4 regions of the Maricaulis sp. D1M11 genome follow, and region 2 is predicted to be linked to each of the others. Evidence: predicted binding sites of a transcription regulator. Region 2 holds the regulator's gene; each other region holds the start of a gene.

Region 1 (2,202 bases), on a different contig from region 2:
CAGTGTCTCCCCGACGGTTTTCACCTCCGGGCCGGCAATATCCCACGTGCCTCGCACCGCCTGGGGTGCGGTCAGGCATTCGGCGACGGCCCGGGCGACATCAGCCGCGCAAATCGGCCTGAAGGCCTGGTCGGGTGCCACACTGGGCGTGATCCAGGGCAGCCCCGCCAGCATGCGCATCACGGCTGTGCCGCCATAGACGGTGCGCGCCACGATCAGGGAGGGCCGCAGGATCACCCAATCAAGATCACGGGTCTTGAGGGCCTCCTCGCCGGCGCGTTTGGTTCGCGCATAGGCACTGGTCGCGGGCTCATCAATGCCGACGGCGGAGATATGGATGACGCGGCGCAGCTTGGCGCGTTCGCAGGCCTCGAACAGCGCGGACGCCCCTGAAACATGGACGGCTTCGCTGGCCTCTCCCAGACCGTCCTGCAAAACGCCGGCACAATTGATGACCGCGTCCACATCGACCAGGCGGGCCTGCCAGTCCTCGACCGTGTCAAAACGCAGATCACAGGTCACCCAGTCCAGATGGGGGAATTGGCGGCGCGCAGCGTCCACCCGGCGGGCCGCACCAATGATGTGATGACCGGCCGCATGCAGATGGGCCGCGATATGCGAGCCCAGAAAACCGGAAGCGCCGGTGATGCAAATTCTCATCCGGCGCTCCCTTCACAGTGTCAGTTCGAACCCGGTGCCCGGATCAGAACGGAATTTCGTCATCAATGTCAGCATTATGGAAGCTCTCCTGCGGACGGTCGCTGGAGACCTGGCCGCCACCGCCACCGCCATAGCTGTCATTGCCGAAGCTGGAACCACCGGACCGGCCACCACCAAAGCTGTCACCGCCCTCATTGCGGCCATCAAGCATTTGCAACTCACCGCGATAGCGCTGAAGCACGATCTCGGTCGTGTATTTTTCCTGGCCGTTCTGGTCCGTCCATTTGCGGGTCTGCAAAGCGCCCTCGATATAGACTTTCGACCCTTTGCGCAGATAGTTCTCCGCGACCTTGGCCAGATTGTCGTTGAAGATCACGACACGGTGCCATTCGGTGCGCTCGCGGCGTTCGCCGGAGGATTTATCGCGCCAGGTATCGGATGTCGCGATGGAGAGATTGACCACCGGCTCGCCGGAGTTCAGGCGGCGGATCTCCGGATCCCGACCCAGATTGCCCACCAGAATAACCTTGTTTACGCCCGCCATGGCCCTTGTCTCCGCTCGCCGACTGCCTTGAGCAGCCTTGTCTGTCGCATTGTTCACATTCTGTTCCGCAGGTCAAACCCGCGAATCGTCTGGCAGTGTGATCACGAAGCCCGCACACGTCCAGCAAACGACTCCACTGGCCCGATGGTTATCCCCACCCCCGCGCATCCGGCCTCGCGCACGCCATGCAAACCGCACGAGCACACCTCACGTCTGGCACGTTCATGCACGGCATGCTGCACAGCAGAATGTCTGCCGCAAAATTCGTGCTGCGCCGCACAAAAACGCATGCAGGCCAACCGGAAAAATTGATGGGATTGCCCGGCGACACACCTAAATTGAACAAAAAGACAAAGAGTTGGTCCCATGTCCGTTGCGTTGATCTCCCGGGATGCCCTGCGCACCCGCTTTTCCTCCCTCATGTCCGACATGTATCGCCGTGAAGTGCCCGCCTATGGCACCTTGCTGGATATCGTCGACAGCGTGAACACCCAGGCCGGTGCCGCGCCGGTCGAAAGTTCGGCCGCCGGACGCCTGCAACTGGAACGCCATGGCGCTATTCGCCTGGGTACAGCCGACGAATTGAACATGATGCGACGCATGTTTGCTCAGCTCGGCATGGAACCCGTGGGATATTACGACCTCACTGTGGCCGGTATTCCGGTTCATTCCACGGCCTTCCGCCCGGTCTCGCCGGATGCGCTGGCCGCCAATCCGTTCCGCGTCTTCACCTCGCTTTTGCGCCTTGACCTGATCCCGTCTCAGACGCTGCGCGAAACGGCGCGTGAGCTTCTGGCCGCGCGTTCCATTTTCACTGCCGCCGCGATGGATCTGTGCGAACGTGCCGAGGCCCAGGGCGGACTGGATGCCGAGGATGCCGAACGCTTTGTGACGGAGCTGACGCAGACTTTCCAGTGGCATGCCGATGCCCCTGTGACCGCTCGCGTGTACGAGGCGCTTCTCACCTCGCACCGCCTGATTGCCGATATCGTCTCGTT
Region 2 (2,202 bases):
CGATCAGATGATCGCCATTTCCAACGCCTGAGACCGGGAGAATACCATGTCCGACACCCTGACCCGTATCGGTGCGTACAAGCTGGACCATATTGCCGCCTGCAAGGCGCGCCGCAGTTATGATGACGTCGCCGCGGCCGCGCGCGATGTTGCGCCCGTGCGAGGTTTCCGCCAGGCCCTGATCGACTCTTCCAAAAACGGCAAGATGGGGCTCATCGCCGAAATCAAGAAAGCCAGCCCGTCTAAAGGATTGATCCGCGAAGATTTCAATCCGCCGGAACTGGCCAAGGCCTATGAGGCCGGGGGTGCGACATGTCTCTCTGTCCTCACTGACGGCCCCAGTTTTCAAGGCGCCGATGAATTCCTGACAATGGCACGTGATGCGGTCGCCCTGCCCGCCCTGCGCAAGGATTTCATGTATGACATCTATCAGGTCGCCGAGGCCCGGGCCCTGGGGGCGGACGCCATTCTTCTCATCCTGGCCGCCATTAATGATGACTGCGCCCGCACCCTGACCGATGAGGCTGAAAAATGGGGTATGGACGTTCTGGTTGAAGTGCATGACGGTCCGGAGCTGGATCGTGCCATTGCCCTCAATGCCCCGCTCGTGGGCATTAACAACCGTAATCTGCGCACGTTCGAAACAAGCCTGCAGACCTTCGAAAACCTGGCGCCACGCGTTCCGGAAGATCGCCTTCTAGTCGCGGAGAGCGGTATTTTCACTCCCGCCGACGTCGCCCGCCTCAAGGATGCCGGAGCTGAAGCTCTGCTGGTCGGCGAAAGCCTGATGCGTCAGGATGATGTCACGGCCGCGACTCGGCGCCTGCTGGGCTAAAACACGCCTGCTAGACCATGGCATTCGCCGGACGTGCCCCGCCGCGCGCCGGACCAAAAGCCCCTCGCTTGACCGATGTGCGGAACACTTGTAGAACACAGGTGATTCCTGCTTTGTTCCGTGCGCTTCGGCACTGATGCGCACAGGCTGAGCAGGGTCTGACAGGACAATCCCTGATGGCGCAAGGGTTTGGGGCATGCCCACTCCCATGGCACCAGGGTCCGGCTGGAAGGAATGCGCCATGCTGACGCGGAAACAACACGAGCTTCTTCTGTTCATTCACGAGCGGATTCGAGATACGGGCGTGTCTCCCTCTTTTGACGAGATGAAAGGCGCCTTGAACCTCGCCTCGAAATCAGGGGTTCACCGCCTGATCACGGCTCTGGAAGAGCGCGGCTTTATCCGGCGCCTGGCTCATCGCGCTCGCGCGCTTGAAGTCATCAAGCTTCCCGAAGATGCTGTTCGTGGGGCCCAGAAGACCGAACAGGTCGAGGATACCCGCAATGTGGTTCGCCCGGACTTCCAGCGCAAAACCGTTGATGAGCCCGGATCTGATGCGAGTGTGGACATCCCGATCCTGGGCCGGATTGCCGCCGGTGTGCCCATCGCGGCCATTCAGCATGAAACGGACCGCCTTCCCGTTCCCGCCGACATGATCCAGGGCGGCGAGCATTTCGCGCTCGAGGTCAAGGGCGATTCCATGATCGAGGCCGGCATTCTCGATGGTGATCTGGTCCTGATCAAAAAGGCCCAGTCCGCCGAGAATGGCACGATTGTCGTGGCTCTGGTTGATGATGAAGAGGCCACGCTCAAACGTCTGCGCAAGAAGGGCGGATCCATCGCCCTGGAGGCCGCCAATCCGGAGTATGAAACCCGCATTTTCGGCCCGGAACGTGTAAAGGTTCAGGGCACGCTGGTGGGGCTGATCCGCAAATATCACTGAGCGGAGTGTCGTCCTCGCTCTTCAGCTCCAGCCCAGATCCGGTATCGCCGGGTGTCTTCGACCCAGACGTGATCGCGGATGTCGTCATTGCGGATCCACAGGGCCAGACTGCCCTGCGTCACACGTTCCTCCACGCCGATAATTCGGGCTGAACAGGACTGCCGCCGCCAGTCCGGCAAGGATTGGGGCAGGACCAGAATGTCGGCCCGTTCACAGTCCTCGAACCAGACAGACATATCGCTCGGCCGTGCAATCCGGATTTGGCCGAGGAAATAAACGCAGCCTGAAGCGTCACACCTCTGGGGCGCCGGACTGAGGGTCTCTGACACCGCAGCGCGCTCGGCAAAAACCCGGCGCGCAAAACGGCCCTGACGAGGGTGTGAGGTCCACAGATTTCCATCCTCCTGCGCCACAATAACGCCCT
Region 3 (2,202 bases), on a different contig from region 2:
CACTTTCGCCCTGATGGAAGAAGCACAGGCCCGGGGGGCCACGCTTTATACCTATCATCCCGATCAGCTGGCCTGGAATGAGGGGCGGATCGAAGCCCTGGCCCGACAGGTGACGCTGTCGCGTACGGCGACTGAACACGCGGTGCAGGGTGAGCCGGTTGTGCTGAATCTGGCGAGCGATGTGGATGTCGTTCTGATGCGGCAGGATCCACCGTTCGACATGGCGTACCAGACCGCTGCGCATATCCTGGAGGGCCTCGCCGGACAGACCCTGGTTCTCAACGATCCGGCCTGGGTTCGCTCCAGCCCGGAAAAGATCATTCCGCTGATGTTCCCCGACTTGATCCCGCCGACCCTGATCACGCGGGATGAGGCGGCGATCAAGTCGTTCCGGCAGACCCATGACGATATCATCATCAAGCCTCTCTATGGTAATGGCGGCGCGGGCGTTTTCCGTCTCAAGCCCGGTGATGGCAATCTGAATTCCCTTCTGGAAATGTTCTTTGCGACCTCTCGGGAGCCGGTGATTGCCCAGGCCTTTCTCCCTGCGGTTGAAGCCGGGGACAAGCGCGTTCTTCTGATTGATGGAGACCCGGTGGGCGCGATTAATCGTGTGCCGTTGAAGGGTGAGACCCGCTCGAACATGCATGTCGGCGGCCGTGCTGAAGCATCTGATCTGGATGAACACGATCTCAGGATCTGTGAGGCGATCGGTCCGGTTCTCAAGGAGCGCGGCCTCGTTCTTGTCGGGATTGATGTCATTGGCGGCAAGCTGACCGAGATCAATGTGACCTCGCCGACCGGGGTTCAGGAACTCAAACGCTTTTCCGGAATTGATACCTGTGCGCGTTTCTGGGATGTGGTGGACCAGAAATTGCGTTAAGACGCATTAACGATCTTGACGCGAAACTGGTCTGTGTTCATTATCTGTTCCGTTGTGTTCCGGTTTTGTGCTGAAAAATGTGGAAAACCAAATAACGGCAAAGGTTTAACCGAAATTAAGACTTCGGTTTAGACCCAAGGGGGCGGTCGCCGGGCGACCGACGGGACAGATGGCGGCTCAGACCTGGTCCGTGGCCTTTGATGGTGCGGAGGCGCGACCGATTGCTGTACAGGTGCAAGTGGCGGAAGCCGGAGCCTTTCCGGTGTTCACCATTGTGGGTCTGGCCGACAAGGCGGTCGCCGAGAGCAAGGAGCGGGTCCGCGCTGCGTTTGCGGCCCTGGGCCTGTCGCTGCCGCCTCAGCGGACCATCGTGAACCTGGCACCCGCGGATCGGCCCAAGGAAGGTTCGCATTTCGACCTGGCCATTGCCGTCAGTCTGCTGGCCATCATGGGTATAATTCCGCCGGACCAGGCCCTGGGCCATTTGGCGCTGGGGGAGCTGGGCCTGGATGGCTCAATCGCGTCCACACCGGGTGTGCTTCCAGCCGCATTGACGGCCCAGACTGAGAATCTGGGTTTGATCTGCCCCTCTGCCTGTGGTCCGGAAGCGGCCTGGGCCGGTGGCGAACTGGCCATTCTGGCCCCTCAATCCCTCATTCAGCTGGTCAATCATTTCAAGGGTAGCCAGGTCTTGTCGAGACCAGCTCCGGGGGTTCTGGTGCAGCCAGAAACCGGGCTGGATCTGAACCAGGTCAAAGGTCAGGAACAGGCCAAGCGGGCTTTGGAAATCGCCGCGGCCGGATGCCACAACCTGCTGATGGTCGGGCCACCTGGATCCGGGAAGTCCATGCTGGCAGAACGTTTGCCGGGTCTTCTGCCTCCGCTCGATGCGACTGAATTGCTCGATGTTTCGATGGTCCAGTCTGTCGCCGGATTGCTGGAGCGCGGCCAGCTCACCCGGACGCGCCCGTTTCGCGCGCCCCATCATTCGGCGTCCATGGCGGCCATGGTGGGCGGAGGGTCGAAGGCCAAGCCCGGCGAAGCCACCCTGGCGCATCGGGGGGTTCTCTTTCTTGATGAGCTGCCCGAATTTCATCCCCAGGTGCTCGACAGTCTGCGTCAGCCGCTCGAAGCGGGGGAAATCACTGTAGCCCGGGCCAATGCCCACATCACCTATCCGGCTCGATTCCAGCTGGTCGCGGCCATGAATCCCTGCCGGTGCGGCACGGGCGGCCTCACAGATGAGGGGTGTGGACGCCAACCGCGCTGCCTGCGGGACTATCAGTCGCGCATCTCGGGACCGATGATGGACCGGATTG
Region 4 (2,202 bases), on a different contig from region 2:
GTCAAAATCCTCGGTCGCCAGATCCACAATGAGCAGATCCGTCTCATCATTGATGGCGGCGACACCCGCGCCGGGATCGGTTTCAAACCAGGTGTTCACATGACTGGGCATGGCCGACGCATAACGTTCGGCTGAGCGTTCATCGCCTGCAATAACCAGGGCGGAGGCCTCGGCGTCAAAATCCTCGCCGGGATCGGTGGCCATGGGAATGCCAATGGTTTCGCCCTGACGATATCTCAACTCGTCCAGCACCATTTTCAGGCGCAACAGGCTGCGCACACGGGCGAACAAGGTGACTTCATCAACCGGCTTGGTCAGGAAATCATCCGCCCCGGCTTCCAGCCCGCGCACGCGGTCTTCCCGATCATCCAGAGCTGTAACCATCACAACGGGAATATGGCGCGTATCCGGATCGGATTTGAGCATACGGCAGGTCTGATACCCGTCCATGCCGGGCATCATGACATCCAGAAGGATCAGATCGGGCTGTTCGGCCCGTGCCGCCTCGATCGCATCAATCCCGCTATAGGCCGTGCAAACATCGAAATACTCGATTTGAAGTCGGGCTTCGAGCAGGCGGACATTGGCAGGCTGATCATCGACGACAAGGATGCGCGCGGTCACCGTCTGCCTCCTAATCCAGGAATTTCCGGACCGTGTCGATGAAGGTCGCCACGGAAATGGGTTTGGACAGATAGGCTTCACAGCCTCCGGCGCGAATGCGTTCCTCATCCCCCTTCATAGCGAAGGCGGTGACGGCCACGACCGGGATTGATGCCAGGTCCTCGTCATCCTTCAGCCATTTGGTGACTTCCAGGCCCGACACTTCCGGCAGCTGAATGTCCATCAGGATCAGATCAGGCGTGTGTTCACGGGCAAGTTCGAGCGCCTTGAAACCATCCTTGGTTTGCAAGGTCTCATAGCCATGAGCCTCGAGCAGATCATGAAACAGTTTCATGTTCAGCTCGTTATCCTCAACGATCAGAACTTTTTTCGGCATGACCTGCAGCATGGCGGCGACACGCTTCCCGTAAATGGTCGTGCGGTTGTTCCGCACATCTTTACCCCGACGAGGATGAAACCCGATCTTCCTTAACCGATAATGAGTCAGACAGCGGTTTCTCCAATTTATAGAACACAAACAGAACAAAACCGGCTAAAGAGGGAGTATACCGTGCGAAAAGAGGCGCAACACCATGATTCGGATCGGGCTGGACCTGGGCGGGACCAAGATTGAAGCCATAGCCATGGATCGCGACGGCGCGATTCTCCATCGCGAACGCATCCCCACTCCGCGCGCCTATGACGCCTCGCTGGCCGCGATCCGCGATCTGGTGAACCGGGTCGAGGACGCGTGCGGTCACACTGCCGCCGTTGGCATCGGTCATCCCGGCTCGCTGAGCCCGGCAAACGGCCTGATGCGCAATGCCAATTCGACCTGGCTGAATGACCGTCCCTTTTTTGAGGACATGGCCCGCACGCTCGATCGACCTCTGCGCCTGGCCAATGATGCCGACTGTTTTGCCTTATCAGAAGCTGTCGATGGCGCGGGGCGGGACGGGCATATCGTGTTCGGGGTGATCCTCGGCACGGGTGTGGGCGGGGGTATTGTGATCGATAAACGCCTGCTGAGTGGCGCCCAGCGGATTGCCGGTGAGTGGGGACATAATCCCCTGCCCTGGCCCCAGGCTCATGAAGTGCTCGGACCGCGTTGCTGGTGCGGTCAACGCGGCTGCATCGAAACCTGGCTGTCCGGCCCGGGCATGGCGGCCCGTCATGAGGCCGAGGAAGGCGATGCGCGAACAGCCGCTGCACTGTTCAGCGCTGCGGCGTCAGGAGACCCGTCCGCCCGGCGCTCCATCACCAGCTATACGGACCGATTGGCACGCGCCCTTGCCTCGGTCTGCAATCTCATCGATCCAGACCTGATCGTGCTGGGCGGTGGAGTCTCGAATGCGCCCGGACTGGCCGAGGCTGTCCAGGCCCGCCTGCCGGCTCATGTCTTTTCCGATGTGGTCACCACCCGGATCGTGCGCCATCACCATGGCGACAGTTCCGGTGTGCGCGGCGCGGCCTGGCTCTGGCGAGCCGAGGAGGTGTGATGCCGGCCTATTGTCGGACCTGCATGGCCGCCTATGCGCTGAAACCGGGGCCGGCCTGTCCGTCCTGCGGCGGGCATCGCTGGCTGGAACACGATGAGAT

What was found. Region 2 encodes LexA, which represses DNA repair genes until DNA is damaged. Its sites were predicted from a motif close to ATGTTCCNCTTGTGTTCC; they were not measured.
Region 1: a site for LexA is predicted at 1,254-1,271, ahead of ssb (single-stranded DNA-binding protein). Genes of this name have one in related genera too.
Region 3: a site for LexA is predicted at 938-955, ahead of RMQ97_RS00725 (YifB family Mg chelatase-like AAA ATPase). Genes of this name have one in related genera too.
Region 4: a site for LexA is predicted at 1,133-1,150, ahead of RMQ97_RS08600 (ROK family protein). Genes of this name have one in related genera too.

The regions. Positions count from the first base shown of each region.
Region 1 is NZ_JBKQWY010000002.1:369,016-371,217, reverse strand. It holds gene RMQ97_RS06015 (SDR family oxidoreductase) at 1-660, opposite strand, end outside; gene ssb (single-stranded DNA-binding protein) at 704-1,204, opposite strand; gene RMQ97_RS06005 (VOC family protein) at 1,571-2,202, shown strand, end outside.
Region 2 is NZ_JBKQWY010000003.1:49,854-52,055, reverse strand. It holds gene trpD (anthranilate phosphoribosyltransferase) at 1-31, shown strand, start outside; gene trpC (indole-3-glycerol phosphate synthase TrpC) at 47-835, shown strand; gene lexA (transcriptional repressor LexA) at 1,077-1,778, shown strand; gene RMQ97_RS06595 (ComEC/Rec2 family competence protein) at 1,772-2,202, opposite strand, start outside.
Region 3 is NZ_JBKQWY010000001.1:144,946-147,147, reverse strand. It holds gene gshB (glutathione synthase) at 1-883, shown strand, start outside; gene RMQ97_RS00725 (YifB family Mg chelatase-like AAA ATPase) at 1,053-2,202, shown strand, end outside.
Region 4 is NZ_JBKQWY010000004.1:14,137-16,338, forward strand. It holds gene RMQ97_RS08590 (PleD family two-component system response regulator) at 1-624, opposite strand, end outside; gene RMQ97_RS08595 (response regulator) at 635-1,000, opposite strand; gene RMQ97_RS08600 (ROK family protein) at 1,197-2,102, shown strand; gene RMQ97_RS08605 (DNA polymerase IV) at 2,102-2,202, shown strand, end outside.